Regions from separate parts of the Mammaliicoccus sp. Dog046 genome, predicted to be linked through region 2. Evidence: a T-box and tRNA genes for the amino acid it is inferred to sense, from the RefSeq annotation. Region 2 holds a T-box; the other holds one or more tRNA genes.
The links. A T-box is a leader RNA that pairs with one kind of tRNA and senses whether it is charged. The one in region 2 lies ahead of alaS (alanine--tRNA ligase), so its partner is inferred to be a tRNA-Ala.

Region 1 (7,034 bases), 270 kb from region 2:
CCCTCGTGACAATACACCAACTTGTACAACTGAAGCATGTGATTTTAGAGATAACTTGGAGTTATTCAATCAATTGAATACTAAAGTGTTTGGTGTTAGTGGTGATAGCGAGAAGAAACATTTTAATTTCTCAAACAAACTAGAGTTGAATTTTGATTTATTAGTCGATGAAGATTATGAACTATCAAAAGCATTAGGTGTTTATCAATTAAAAAAATCATTCGGTAAAGAATCAATGGGGATTGTTAGAACTACTTTTGTTGTAGATGAAGAAGGTAAATTAATTCATCAAATTGATAAAGTGAAAGTGAAAACGCAAATAGAGGAACTTAAAAACTTTTTAGAGGAATGATAAATATGAAGATTGTCACTTTAATGAGGTTAAAAGATCAAGAAGAAAGATTAATCAGCGCATTTCCAAACATAGATTTTACGTTTTATAAATATCCTGGAGAAGCTGAAGAACATGTGCTCGCTGATGCAGATGTATTGGTAAGTTATCATGGTGAATTAAACCAAGCGATATTAGAAAAATGTAAAAACCTTAAACTTCTTGCTTGGTACGCAACAGGTGTTAATAATTTACCCTTAGATTATATAGAAGAAAGAGGTATTATATTAACTAATGCGAAAGGTGTACACGCCATTCAAATTGCTGAGTTTGTATTTGCATATATTCTAAATGACATTAAGTTGTTTAAGGAAACGTATGAAGCACAGAAGCAACATACATTTTTAAATAAATTAACACCGGATTCAATCAATGAGAAAACGATACTCTTTTTAGGAACAGGAAAGATTCCACAACAAACTGCAAAAATAGCTCGAGCATTTAATATGAACATAATCGGAATCAATACAGATGGTCGAAGTATTGATGGTTTCGATGAAGTATATTCTATAGAAGAAAGACGACATGTATTTTCTCGAGCTGATTTTATTGTGAATGTATTACCAGAAACAAAAGCAACGATACATTTATTAGATAAAGATGACTTTAAAGCAATGAATAAGCATGCGCACTTTATAAATGTAGGTAGAGGAACAATTGTATCTGAAGCGGTATTGGTAGAAGCACTTAAGCAAGAAGAAATCAGATTTGCTTCTATTGATGTATTTGAAGAGGAACCATTAGCTGAATCATCTCAATTGTATGATATGGATAATGTAATGATTACACCGCATATTACAGGTAATGATAAAAACAACTTAATAAGAAGTACTGACATATTGATTGATAATTTGAAAATATTAGTTGATAAGAAAAATTCACCATTTAAAAATGTTGTTAATACAAAACAAGGTTATTAATCAATTGTTTGACAAAATACAACAAAAAGGGATATATTATGAATAATAGTAATTATAAATTAGAAGGTGGGTGAAAGGATGCAACGTAATGCTGAGAATGTTGAACATATGTTAGATGATGCAATTGGTACATTAAGAAGTACGGGAGTTAGAATCACACCACAGCGTCAATCAATACTTCAATATTTAATAGAAACAGATAGTCATCCTACAGCTGATGAAATTTATCAGTCACTTTCACCACAATTTCCTAATATGAGTGTTGCTACAGTTTATAATAACCTTAAGGTCTTTAAAGAAACTGGGCTTGTTAAAGAATTAACATATGGTGATGCGTCAAGTCGTTTTGATTTCGAAACACATAATCATTATCATATCATTTGTGATCAATGTGGTAAGATATCTGATTTTCACTATCCAAGATTAGACGAAGTTGAACAACTCGCTCAACATGTTACAAGTTTTTCAGTTACCCACCACAGAATGGAAATATATGGTGTTTGTCCGGAATGTCAAAATAAAAACAAATAAAAGAAACGCTTAGATCAAGTCTAAGCGTTTCTTTTATTTGTTTGAACTAATCAGTATGCTGATCTTCTAGTTTTTTAGACTTTCTACTATTGTTATAGTCTTGGTTAAAAGTTTTACCCTCTAGATTCTTATCTAACGTTAGTGGCTGATTACAATTTGAACATATATCAGCTCTTCCTAACATTTTAGTATAGTGATCGCAGTTAGGACATTGAACTTGAATCGTCCGAGAACTTAACATACCAATCCAAAAATAAACGATGAATGAAAAACCTAATGCCAACATTCCTAAAATTAAGAAGATACTAAATACAATTTGGCTCTTAAAATAATAGAAGAAGAACACACCTATATACATTATTATCATCCCAAGAAAGATTAACCCGAGTGCAAATGATCTAATTCTATTAATTTTACTAGTAGGTTTTCTCTGAAATAGCTTCAATTCTATACCCTCCATAGTCATTACTTCTGATAAAGTATAGCATAATTTCTATTTAAATATATAGTCCCTTTTAAAGCGAAAAAATACACATATTAGTTTGTATAAATCGTTGACGTAGTCCATATATCTTGATATTATATAAAAGTCGTCAAAACAGACAGACACAACAGATTAAAGCAATTGTTAAAAAGGTTAATAAAGTGTAAATTTAACGCTTGAAATTAATCAAATAACAATGTAATATAAATTATGCAAGTTGTTCGAAAGGAAGTTATTTTTTAAATAATAACCAAACGAAACAAATTAAAAAAGAAATTAAATTTTTTAAAAATAATGCTTGCATAAAGAAATGATTTATAGTATAATTATTTCTTGTGAGACAAATGAACATTGAAAACTGAATGACAATATGTCAACGTTAATTCCAATAATTTGAGTACTATTAGTACTTTCAAGAGTGATTGGCTTAACCAATCAAAAAGAGCTAATCAAGCTTACTTCTTTTATGGAGAGTTTGATCCTGGCTCAGGATGAACGCTGGCGGCGTGCCTAATACATGCAAGTCGAGCGAACAGATGAGAAGCTTGCTTCTCTGATGTTAGCGGCGGACGGGTGAGTAACACGTGGGTAACCTACCTATAAGACTGGGATAACTCCGGGAAACCGGGGCTAATACCTGATAATATTTTGAACCGCATGGTTCAAAAGTGAAAGGCGGCTTCGGCTGTCACTTATAGATGGACCCGCGCCGTATTAGCTAGTTGGTAAGGTAATGGCTTACCAAGGCGACGATACGTAGCCGACCTGAGAGGGTGATCGGCCACACTGGAACTGAGACACGGTCCAGACTCCTACGGGAGGCAGCAGTAGGGAATCTTCCGCAATGGGCGAAAGCCTGACGGAGCAACGCCGCGTGAGTGATGAAGGTTTTCGGATCGTAAAACTCTGTTGTTAGGGAAGAACAAATTTGTTAGTAACTGAACAAGTCTTGACGGTACCTAACCAGAAAGCCACGGCTAACTACGTGCCAGCAGCCGCGGTAATACGTAGGTGGCAAGCGTTATCCGGAATTATTGGGCGTAAAGCGCGCGTAGGCGGTTTCTTAAGTCTGATGTGAAAGCCCACGGCTCAACCGTGGAGGGTCATTGGAAACTGGGGAACTTGAGTGCAGAAGAGGAGAGTGGAATTCCATGTGTAGCGGTGAAATGCGCAGAGATATGGAGGAACACCAGTGGCGAAGGCGGCTCTCTGGTCTGTAACTGACGCTGAGGTGCGAAAGCGTGGGGATCAAACAGGATTAGATACCCTGGTAGTCCACGCCGTAAACGATGAGTGCTAAGTGTTAGGGGGTTTCCGCCCCTTAGTGCTGCAGCTAACGCATTAAGCACTCCGCCTGGGGAGTACGACCGCAAGGTTGAAACTCAAAGGAATTGACGGGGACCCGCACAAGCGGTGGAGCATGTGGTTTAATTCGAAGCAACGCGAAGAACCTTACCAAATCTTGACATCCTTTGATCGCTCTAGAGATAGAGTTTTCCCCTTCGGGGGACAAAGTGACAGGTGGTGCATGGTTGTCGTCAGCTCGTGTCGTGAGATGTTGGGTTAAGTCCCGCAACGAGCGCAACCCTTAAGCTTAGTTGCCATCATTAAGTTGGGCACTCTAGGTTGACTGCCGGTGACAAACCGGAGGAAGGTGGGGATGACGTCAAATCATCATGCCCCTTATGATTTGGGCTACACACGTGCTACAATGGATAATACAAAGGGCAGCGAATCCGCGAGGCCAAGCAAATCCCATAAAATTATTCTCAGTTCGGATTGTAGTCTGCAACTCGACTACATGAAGCTGGAATCGCTAGTAATCGTAGATCAGCATGCTACGGTGAATACGTTCCCGGGTCTTGTACACACCGCCCGTCACACCACGAGAGTTTGTAACACCCGAAGCCGGTGGAGTAACCTTTTATTAGGAGCTAGCCGTCGAAGGTGGGACAAATGATTGGGGTGAAGTCGTAACAAGGTAGCCGTATCGGAAGGTGCGGCTGGATCACCTCCTTTCTAAGGATATTACGGAATGACCATTAGGTCATGGAATAGCGTAGACATATTGTATTCAGTTTTGAATGTTTATTTAACATTCAAAATTTAGAATGGGCCTATAGCTCAGCTGGTTAGAGCGCACGCCTGATAAGCGTGAGGTCGATGGTTCGAGTCCATTTAGGCCCACCATTAAATTTTTAATTACCCAATTAGGGGGCTTAGCTCAGATGGGAGAGCGCCTGCTTTGCACGCAGGAGGTCAGCGGTTCGATCCCGCTAGTCTCCACCATTATTTAATTGCACATTGAAAACTAGATAAGTAAGCAAATAGATTTTACCAAGCAAAAAACCGAGTGAATTTCTAACGAAATTCAACAAGCTTAATAATCGCGCGTCGTCTTTTTAGACGACATCACAGATTAATAACATTTATTTTCTTAAACAGTGATGTATAAGGAAATATTAGATTAAGTTATTAAGGGCGCACGGTGGATGCCTTGGCACTAGAAGCCGACGAAGGACGTTACTAACGACGATATGCTTTGGGGAGCTGTAAGTACGCTTTGATCCAGAGATTTCCGAATGGGGAAACCCAGCATGAGTTATGTCATGTTATCCGCATATGAATACATAGTATGTGAGAAGGCACACCCGGAGAACTGAAACATCTTAGTACCCGGAGGAAGAGAAAGAAAACTCGATTCCCTGAGTAGCGGCGAGCGAAACGGGAAGAGCCCAAACCAACAAGCTTGCTTGTTGGGGTTGTAGGACACTCAATACGGAGTTACAAAGGAAATAATTAGACGAATGGCTTTGGAAAAGCCAACCATAGAAGGTAAAAGTCCTGTAGTCGAAAGTTATTTCTCTCCTGAGTGGATCCTGAGTACGGCGGAACACGTGAAATTCCGTCGGAATCCGGGAGGACCATCTCCCAAGGCTAAATACTCTCTAGTGACCGATAGTGAACCAGTACCGTGAGGGAAAGGTGAAAAGCACCCCGGAAGGGGAGTGAAATAGAACCTGAAACCGTGTGCTTACAAATAGTCAGAGCCCGTTAATGGGTGATGGCGTGCCTTTTGTAGAATGAACCGGCGAGTTACGATTTGATGCAAGGTTAAGCAGTAAATGTGGAGCCGTAGCGAAAGCGAGTCTGAATAGGGCGAATGAGTATCTGGTCGTAGACCCGAAACCAAGTGATCTACCCATGTCCAGGTTGAAGTTCAGGTAACACTGAATGGAGGACCGAACCGACTTACGTTGAAAAGTGAGCGGATGAGGTGTGGGTAGCGGAGAAATTCCAATCGAACTTGGAGATAGCTGGTTCTCTCCGAAATAGCTTTAGGGCTAGCCTCAAGTGATGATTATTGGAGGTAGAGCACTGTTTGGACGAGGGGCCCCTCTAGGGTTACCGAATTCAGACAAACTCCGAATGCCAAATAATTTAACTTGGGAGTCAGACTATGGGTGATAAGGTCCGTAGTCGAAAGGGAAACAGCCCAGACCACCAGCTAAGGTCCCAAAATATATGTTAAGTGGAAAAGGATGTGGCGTTGCCCAGACAACTAGGATGTTGGCTTAGAAGCAGCCATCATTTAAAGAGTGCGTAATAGCTCACTAGTCGAGTGACACTGCGCCGAAAATGTACCGGGGCTAAACATATTACCGAAGCTGTGGATTATCCGTAAGGATAATGGTAGGAGAGCGTTCTAAACGTGTCGAAGCATGATCGTAAGGACATGTGGAATGTTTAGAAGTGAGAATGCCGGTGTGAGTAGCGAAAGATGGGTGAGAATCCCATCCACCGATTGACTAAGGTTTCCAGAGGAAGGCTCGTCCGCTCTGGGTTAGTCGGGACCTAAGCCGAGGCCGATAGGCGTAGGCGATGGATAACAGGTAGATATTCCTGTACCACCTATGATTGTTTGAACGATGGGGGGACGCAGTAGGATAGGCGAAGCGTGCTGTTGGAGTGCACGTCCAAGCAATGAGACTGAGTGTTAGGCAAATCCGGCACTCATAAGGTTGAGTTGTGATGGGGAGTTGGATCATGTATCCGGCGAGTCGTTGATTTCACACTGCCAAGAAAAGCCTCTAGTTAGAAAATAGGTGCCCGTACCGCAAACCGACACAGGTAGTCAAGATGAGAATTCTAAGGTGAGCGAGCGAACTCTCGTTAAGGAACTCGGCAAAATGACCCCGTAACTTCGGGAGAAGGGGTGCTTTTTAGGGTGAAAGCCTTGAAGAGCCGCAGTGAATAGGCCCAAGCGACTGTTTATCAAAAACACAGGTCTCTGCTAAACCGTAAGGTGATGTATAGGGGCTGACGCCTGCCCGGTGCTGGAAGGTTAAGAGGAGTGGTTAGCTTCTGCGAAGCTACGAATCGAAGCCCCAGTAAACGGCGGCCGTAACTATAACGGTCCTAAGGTAGCGAAATTCCTTGTCGGGTAAGTTCCGACCCGCACGAAAGGCGTAACGATTTGGGCACTGTCTCAACGAGAGACTCGGTGAAATCATAGTACCTGTGAAGATGCAGGTTACCCGCGACAGGACGGAAAGACCCCGTGGAGCTTTACTGCAGCCTGATATTGAAATTTGGCACAGCTTGTACAGGATAGGTAGGAGCCTTTGAAGCGTGAGCGCTAGCTTACGTGGAGGCGCTGGTGGGATACTACCCTGGCTGTGTTGACTTTCTAACCCGCACCATTTGA
Region 2 (7,034 bases):
GACAATCAAATTAAAGTGACTTTTGATCAACCAGTTCGCGCAATTACACCAGGACAAGCAGTAGTGTTATACGATGGCGAAGTATGTCTAGGCGGCGCAACAATTGATGAAGTTTATAAAACAGAAAAACAATTAGATTATATGGTTTAAATTTCATAGAGTCTGCGACATCTATTTGTGTCCCAGACTCTATTTATTTTTGTTATAATTACATTTAATGATATTTAAAGGAGTTACAACATGCATAACGAAAAAGAAATAGTAACACTTATACAAAACAAAAAATTCGACCAAGCACTTACATATTTGTTTGAAAATATAGAAGAAGATCCAAACGAAGTGACGAATTATATTAATGCTGGTACGATTTTATCTGAAGCAAATGACCTTGAAAGAGCAGAGAAATTCTTCCAAAAAGCAATTACTGTAAATGAAAATCATGGTGGGGCATATTATAGTTTGGCAAATTTATATTACAACCAACAACGATTTGAAGAAGCAATTAAATTGTATCAACATGCATTGAAAAGAGGCTTGAATGATGCGGATACAAACTTTATGCTAGGCATGAGTTTTAATGAATTAGGTGCACATACAGAAGCTTTACCTTATGTAATGCGTGCACACGAACTTAATGAAAAGGACATAGAAATTGGTTTCCAATATGGATTAACTTTATGCCAACTTGAAATGTTCGATGAAGCCATTCAACAATTAGAGCTCGTATTAAGTAACGATGATAAACATGTAGATGCATTGTATAATTTAGGATTAGCAAAATATATGAAAAATGAAAATCCACATGAAGCATTAACATATTTTAGAAAAGCAGTAGAAATACAACCAGACCATTTATTGAGCGGTCATGCGATAAAAATGTTTGAACAATTAGCAGAAGAGGAGGACTAACAATGGAAAATTTATCTTTATTTGATCTTTCACATGTTAAAGGTGAAGTGATTAGAATCTTATTCCAAAATAGTGATAACTATTATACTGTGATTAAAGTTGATGTGATGGAATCAAATGAAGATTTTGACCAAGAGGTTACCATTGTTGGTTATCTGCCGCAAATTGTTGAAGGTGAAACGTATTTGTTTAAAGGTAAAGTCATTAATCATCCGAAATACGGAAAACAACTGCAAGCAGAAACGTTTGAGAAAGAATTACCACAAACAAAGCAAGGCGTTATCCATTACTTATCAAGTGATTTATTTAAGGGAATTGGTAAGAAAACGGCAGAATCGATCGTTGAAATTTTAGGAGAAAATGCACTTAAGAAGATTATAGAAGATCCAGATGTACTTAAACAAATTCCTAAACTCAATCAACAAAAGAGAGAAACAATCGCTGAATCAATCCGTGAGAATCAAGTGATTGAACAAATAATGATTAAATTGAATGAACTTGGTTTTGGTCCAAAACTTGCGATGTCAATTTACCAAGTATATAAAGAAGAAACTCTAAATGTACTGAAACAAACACCATATCGATTAGTAATGGATGTTAATGGCATAGGATTTCAAAGAGCAGACCAAATTGCTGAACAAGTAGGGATTTCGAAAGATCATCATGATCGTTTTGTCGCAGGAATTAGTTATTATTTAAATCAACAATCATTACAGAACGGACATACATATTTGCCAGTAGATATTTTAGTGAATGGCGTATATGAACTGTTGAATCATCAACAGCCAAATGTGGTGAATAAAGATCAAATTAACGATGTAATCATTGAGATGAGTGAGGAACAAGCAATTATTATTGAAGATCAACATTGCTTCTTACCTTCTTTATATTACTCAGAAGCAAAAAGTGTTCAAATTATCCATCGATTATATCAACATCAAGATGAATTAAAAGATATAGAAACAAGCGATTTACAACTTCATATTGGACAAATTGAAGATATGAATGATGTTTCGTATGCTGATGGACAAAAACATGCTTTGGAAACAGCCATTAACAATAAAATGATGTTGTTAACGGGTGGACCTGGTACAGGTAAAACAACAGTAATAAGAGGGATATGTGAATTATATTCTGAAATCCATGGTGTGAGCTTAAATTATGATGATTATGACGAGAATTCAGATTTTCCAATCGTTTTAGCAGCACCTACAGGAAGAGCAGCGAAAAGGTTGAGCGAATCTACTGGTTTGGAAGCAATGACCATTCATAGATTAATCGGATGGAGTAAAGATACTCAGCCTGATGATGTATTAGATAATGAAATTAATGCACATTTAATAATCTTGGATGAAATGTCCATGGTAGATACTTGGTTGATGTATCAATTTTTAAGAGCAGTGCCTGATTATGCACAAATTATCTTTGTTGGTGATGAAGACCAATTGCCTTCAGTTGGACCAGGACAAATTTTTAAAGATTTGATCGATTCAAAAGTTATTCCAAGAGTCAATTTAACTGAAGTATATAGACAACAAGAAGGCTCATCTATTATTGATTTAGCCCATAAAATAAAAAATGGATTACCTGTGTCAATTAGTGAAAAACATCATGATCGATCCTTTATAAGCTGTACGAGTCATCAAATTGCATCTGTAGTAGAAAGAGTCGTTCAAGGTGCTGTAAGTAAGGGATACAATATGCAAGATATTCAAGTATTAGCACCTATTTATCGAGGACCAGCGGGTATAAATAAACTCAACCAGCTACTGCAAGATATTCTCAATCCTAAAGATGAAGATATGCGTTACTTAGAATACGGCGATATTGAATACCGAGAAAATGACAAAGTACTACAGCTGGTTAATCGACCAGATGATAATGTTTTTAATGGTGATATAGGTGTCGTTACAGGTGTGTATAAAGCAGAAGAGAACGCATTAGGTAAAGATGTCGTCATCGTTGATTATGAGGGCAATGATATTACGTATACAAAACAAGATTTATCAGAAATTACACACGCGTATTGTTGTTCGATTCATAAATCACAAGGTTCTGAATTTCCAATTGTCATTATGCCGATAGTTAAGCAATATTTTAGAATGTTGCAGAAAAACATATTATATACTGGATTAACACGAGCGAAACAATCATTAGTCGTGTGTGGTGAAGAACAGGCATTTAATCAAGGAATACAAACACTTGGACATGGTCGTATGACTTCTTTTGATACAAAATTGAAAATGTACTTTCAAACGGACGATCAAGTTGAGCCTGAAAAGGAACGTCATCTCATCCTTACAGAAGAAAATATGTATGAGATTGATCCTATGATCAATATGCAAGATAAAACACCGTATGATTTTATGAAATAATTGACATCTAAAATAGCAGTGCTTATAATCTAGTAGAATACAAAAAGAGAAGACGAGTAAATATAGATTTGTTATAGAGACATGCTGGTTGGTGAAAAGCATGACAATATATATTGAACGCTACTTCTTTTTATGAATTAAATAAACTTAAAGTGATGACATAATGTCATAACTAGGGTGGTACCGCGATACGTTCGTCCCTTTTTCTAGGGATGGGCGTTTTTTATTTTATTTGAGGAGTGAATGGAATGAAGAATTTAAAAGCAAGTGAAATTAGACAAATGTATATTGACTTTTTTGTTGAAAAAGGACATATGGTAGAACCTTCAGCACCTTTAGTACCAATTGATGACGATACGTTATTATGGATTAATTCAGGTGTAGCAACATTGAAAAAATATTTTGACGGAAGAGAAATTCCTAAAAATCCAAAAATCGTTAATGCTCAAAAAGCAATCAGAACAAATGATATTGAGAATGTAGGATTTACAGCGAGACACCATACTTTCTTCGAGATGTTAGGAAACTTCTCAATTGGTGATTACTTCAAGAAAGAAGCGATCGCTTTTGCATGGGAATTCTTAACAAGTGAAAAATGGATGGCAATGGATCCTGAAAAATTATACGTAACAATTCACCCTGAAGATACTGAAGCGTATGACTTATGGCATGATGGTATTGGTTTAGAAGAATCTCGTATTATTAGGATAGAAGGTAACTTCTGGGATATTGGTGAAGGACCATCAGGACCAAATACAGAGATATTCTATGATAGAGGCGAAACGTACGGTAAAGAAGATCCTGCTGAAGAAATGTATCCAGGTGGAGAAAATGAACGTTACCTTGAAGTGTGGAACCTTGTATTTAGTGAATTTAATCATAATGCGGATCATACGTATACACCACTTCCAAATCAAAACATAGATACTGGAATGGGACTTGAACGTATGGCTTCCATTGCTCAAGATGTTCCAACCAATTATGATACTGATTTATTTATCCCGATCATTCAAGAAGTTGAAGCGGTTAGTGGACAAAAATATTTATCTTCTAAAGAGCAAGATATTGCATTTAAAGTAATTGCTGACCACATTAGAACGATTAGTTTTGCTATTGGTGACGGAGCTTTACCTGCAAATGAAGGTAGAGGTTATGTTTTAAGAAGATTATTACGTAGAGCAGTACGTTTCAGTCAATCATTAAATATTAATGAACCATTCTTATACAAATTAGTTGATATCGTGGCTGACATTATGGAACCTTATTATCCAAATGTTAAAGCACAAAGTGATTTTATTAAAAAAGTAATTAAATCTGAAGAAGAGCGTTTCCATGAAACACTTGAAGAAGGTTTAGCTATTCTTAATACAATGATGGCTTCTGCGAAATCAAAAGGAAATATTTTATCAGGTTCTGATGCTTTCAAATTATACGATACGTATGGTTTCCCAATTGAGTTAACAGAAGAAATTACAGCTCAAGAAGGTATAGAAATAGATAATGAAGGCTTCGAAAATGAAATGCAACAACAAAGAGATAGAGCAAGAGCAGCACGTCAACAAACACAGTCTATGCAAGTTCAAAATGAAGTGTTAGGTAAGATTACATCTCCAAGTACATTCGTTGGTTATGAACAAACTGAAATTCAAACTGAGATCACTGATATTATTGTTAACGGTCAATTAGTTGAAGAAGCTGAAAGTGGCGAACAAATTCAATTTATTTTACGTGAGACTCCATTCTACGCTGTATCTGGTGGACAAGTTGCAGATACAGGAATTATCAGACATGATCAATTCGAAATTGAAGTAACAGAAGTCATTAAAGCGCCAAATGGTCAAAATTTACATGCTGGGCAAATCAAATTTGGACAAGTGCATATCGGCGAGACAGTTGAGGCAATTGTGAACCAAGATGATAGAAAAGATATTATCAAAAATCACTCTGCGACACATTTATTACATGCAGCATTAAAAGAAGTGCTAGGCACACATGTAAATCAAGCTGGTTCACTAGTTGAAAGTGAAAGACTTAGATTCGATTTCTCTCATTTCGGACAAGTAACAGCTGAAGAATTAAAAACAATTGAAAGAATTGTAAATGAAAAAATATGGGTAAATATTCCTGTAGAAATTCAAGAAATGGCTATTGAACAAGCGAAAGAAAAAGGTGCAATGGCATTATTCGGAGAAAAATATGGCGATGTAGTAAGAGTAGTTGAAATGTCATCTTATTCAATCGAATTATGTGGTGGTATCCATGTTCGTAATACAAGTGAAATTGGCTTATTTAAAATCGTATCTGAGTCAGGTACAGGTGCAGGTGTAAGAAGAATTGAAGCAGTAACTGGTAAGAAAGCTTATGAAACTTTAAAACACTCTGAGTCTATCCTTGAAGAAGTAATGCAACATGTGAAAGTGAAGGACCAAGAAAGAACGATTGAAAAAATTGATCAAATTCAACAAAGCAACAAAGAATTAGAAAAAGAACTTCAACAAAAAAATAAAACAATTACAGAATTGAAATCAGGCAATATTGAAGATAGTGTTGAGGAAATCAATGGTATTAAAGTACTTGCGACATTAGTTGAAGCAGAAAATCCAAAAGTATTAAGAACAATCATGGATGATTATAAATCTAAAATGCAAGATACAGTATTGTTATTAGCTAGTGTTAATGGCGAGAAAGTATCACTTGTATCTGCAGTTCCAAAAGAACTTACAGATAGAATTAAAGCTGGAGATATTATTAGAGAAGCAGCACAAATTACAAACGGTAAAGGTGGCGGTCGTCCGGATATGGCACAAGGTGGCGGTACAGATCCTTCTAAAGTAACAGAAGCTTTACAGTTTGTTAAAAACTACGTTAAATCTCTATAATTTCAAGTACTAATCGAATATGATATAATTAATATTAAGTTAATGGAGTTAGGGAGTGTAAAAAGATGAATAATTTTGATAAAACGATGAAATTTAGCTATGATGATTTTCCTAAAGAAGATGTCAAAACAGTACTACAAAATGTTTATCGTACGTTAGAAGAACGTGGCTATAATCCTGTTAACCAAATTGTTGGTTATTTGTTGTCCGGTGACCCCGCATATATACCTAGACACAATGAAGCAAGAAATCAAATTAGACGCTTAGATAGAGATGATATTATGGAAGAACTCGTATCAAATTATTTAAAGCAAGAAAATGAATTCGATGCTTAAACATAGAATCATTGGTTTAGATGTAGGTAGTAAGACGATAGGTGTAGCAGTCAGTGATGCGATGGGTTGGACTGCACAAGGAATAGATACACTCCGTATTAACGAAGAGAATGAAGAATTTGGTATTGATGAATTAATCAAAATTATAGATCAATATGATGTAGATACTGTCATTATTGGATTACCTAAAAATATGAATAATTCTATTGGACCGCGTGGAGAAGCATCTATGCACTTTAAAACATTGCTTTCCGAAGCAAAACCTGACTTGAAAATGGTCATGTGGGATGAACGTTTAAGTACTGTAGGTGCAGAAAGAACGCTTTTAGAAGCGGATGTTTCTCGCAAAAAAAGAAAAAAAGTAATAGATAAAATGGCAGCTGTATTTATATTACAGGGGTACTTGGATTCTATTAAATAAAGATAAGGAGAATGAATAATGACTGAACATAATCATGAAGGACATTTAGAAATTAATAATGAGGAAGAATTATTAACACTTATTGATGAAAACAACAATGAGGTTTTATATCGTA

Region 1: it encodes a tRNA-Ala, which carries the amino acid that the T-box ahead of alaS (alanine--tRNA ligase) is inferred to sense. The anticodon was not compared.

The regions. Positions count from the first base shown of each region.
Region 1 covers NZ_CP120131.1:890,559-897,592, forward strand. The annotation lists gene P3U32_RS04415 (peroxiredoxin) at 1-352, shown strand, start outside; gene P3U32_RS04420 (phosphoglycerate dehydrogenase) at 358-1,311, shown strand; gene perR (peroxide-responsive transcriptional repressor PerR) at 1,390-1,842, shown strand; gene P3U32_RS04430 (YgzB family protein) at 1,889-2,302, opposite strand; rRNA gene P3U32_RS04435 (16S ribosomal RNA) at 2,790-4,345, shown strand; tRNA gene P3U32_RS04440 (tRNA-Ile) at 4,440-4,516, shown strand; tRNA gene P3U32_RS04445 (tRNA-Ala) at 4,540-4,615, shown strand; rRNA gene P3U32_RS04450 (23S ribosomal RNA) at 4,792-7,034, shown strand, end outside.
Region 2 covers NZ_CP120131.1:1,159,443-1,166,476, forward strand. The annotation lists gene mnmA (tRNA 2-thiouridine(34) synthase MnmA) at 1-150, shown strand, start outside; gene P3U32_RS05825 (tetratricopeptide repeat protein) at 241-909, shown strand; gene P3U32_RS05830 (SF1B family DNA helicase RecD2) at 912-3,284, shown strand; T-box leader at 3,325-3,489, shown strand; gene alaS (alanine--tRNA ligase) at 3,533-6,163, shown strand; gene P3U32_RS05840 (IreB family regulatory phosphoprotein) at 6,229-6,498, shown strand; gene ruvX (Holliday junction resolvase RuvX) at 6,491-6,919, shown strand; gene P3U32_RS05850 (DUF1292 domain-containing protein) at 6,938-7,034, shown strand, end outside.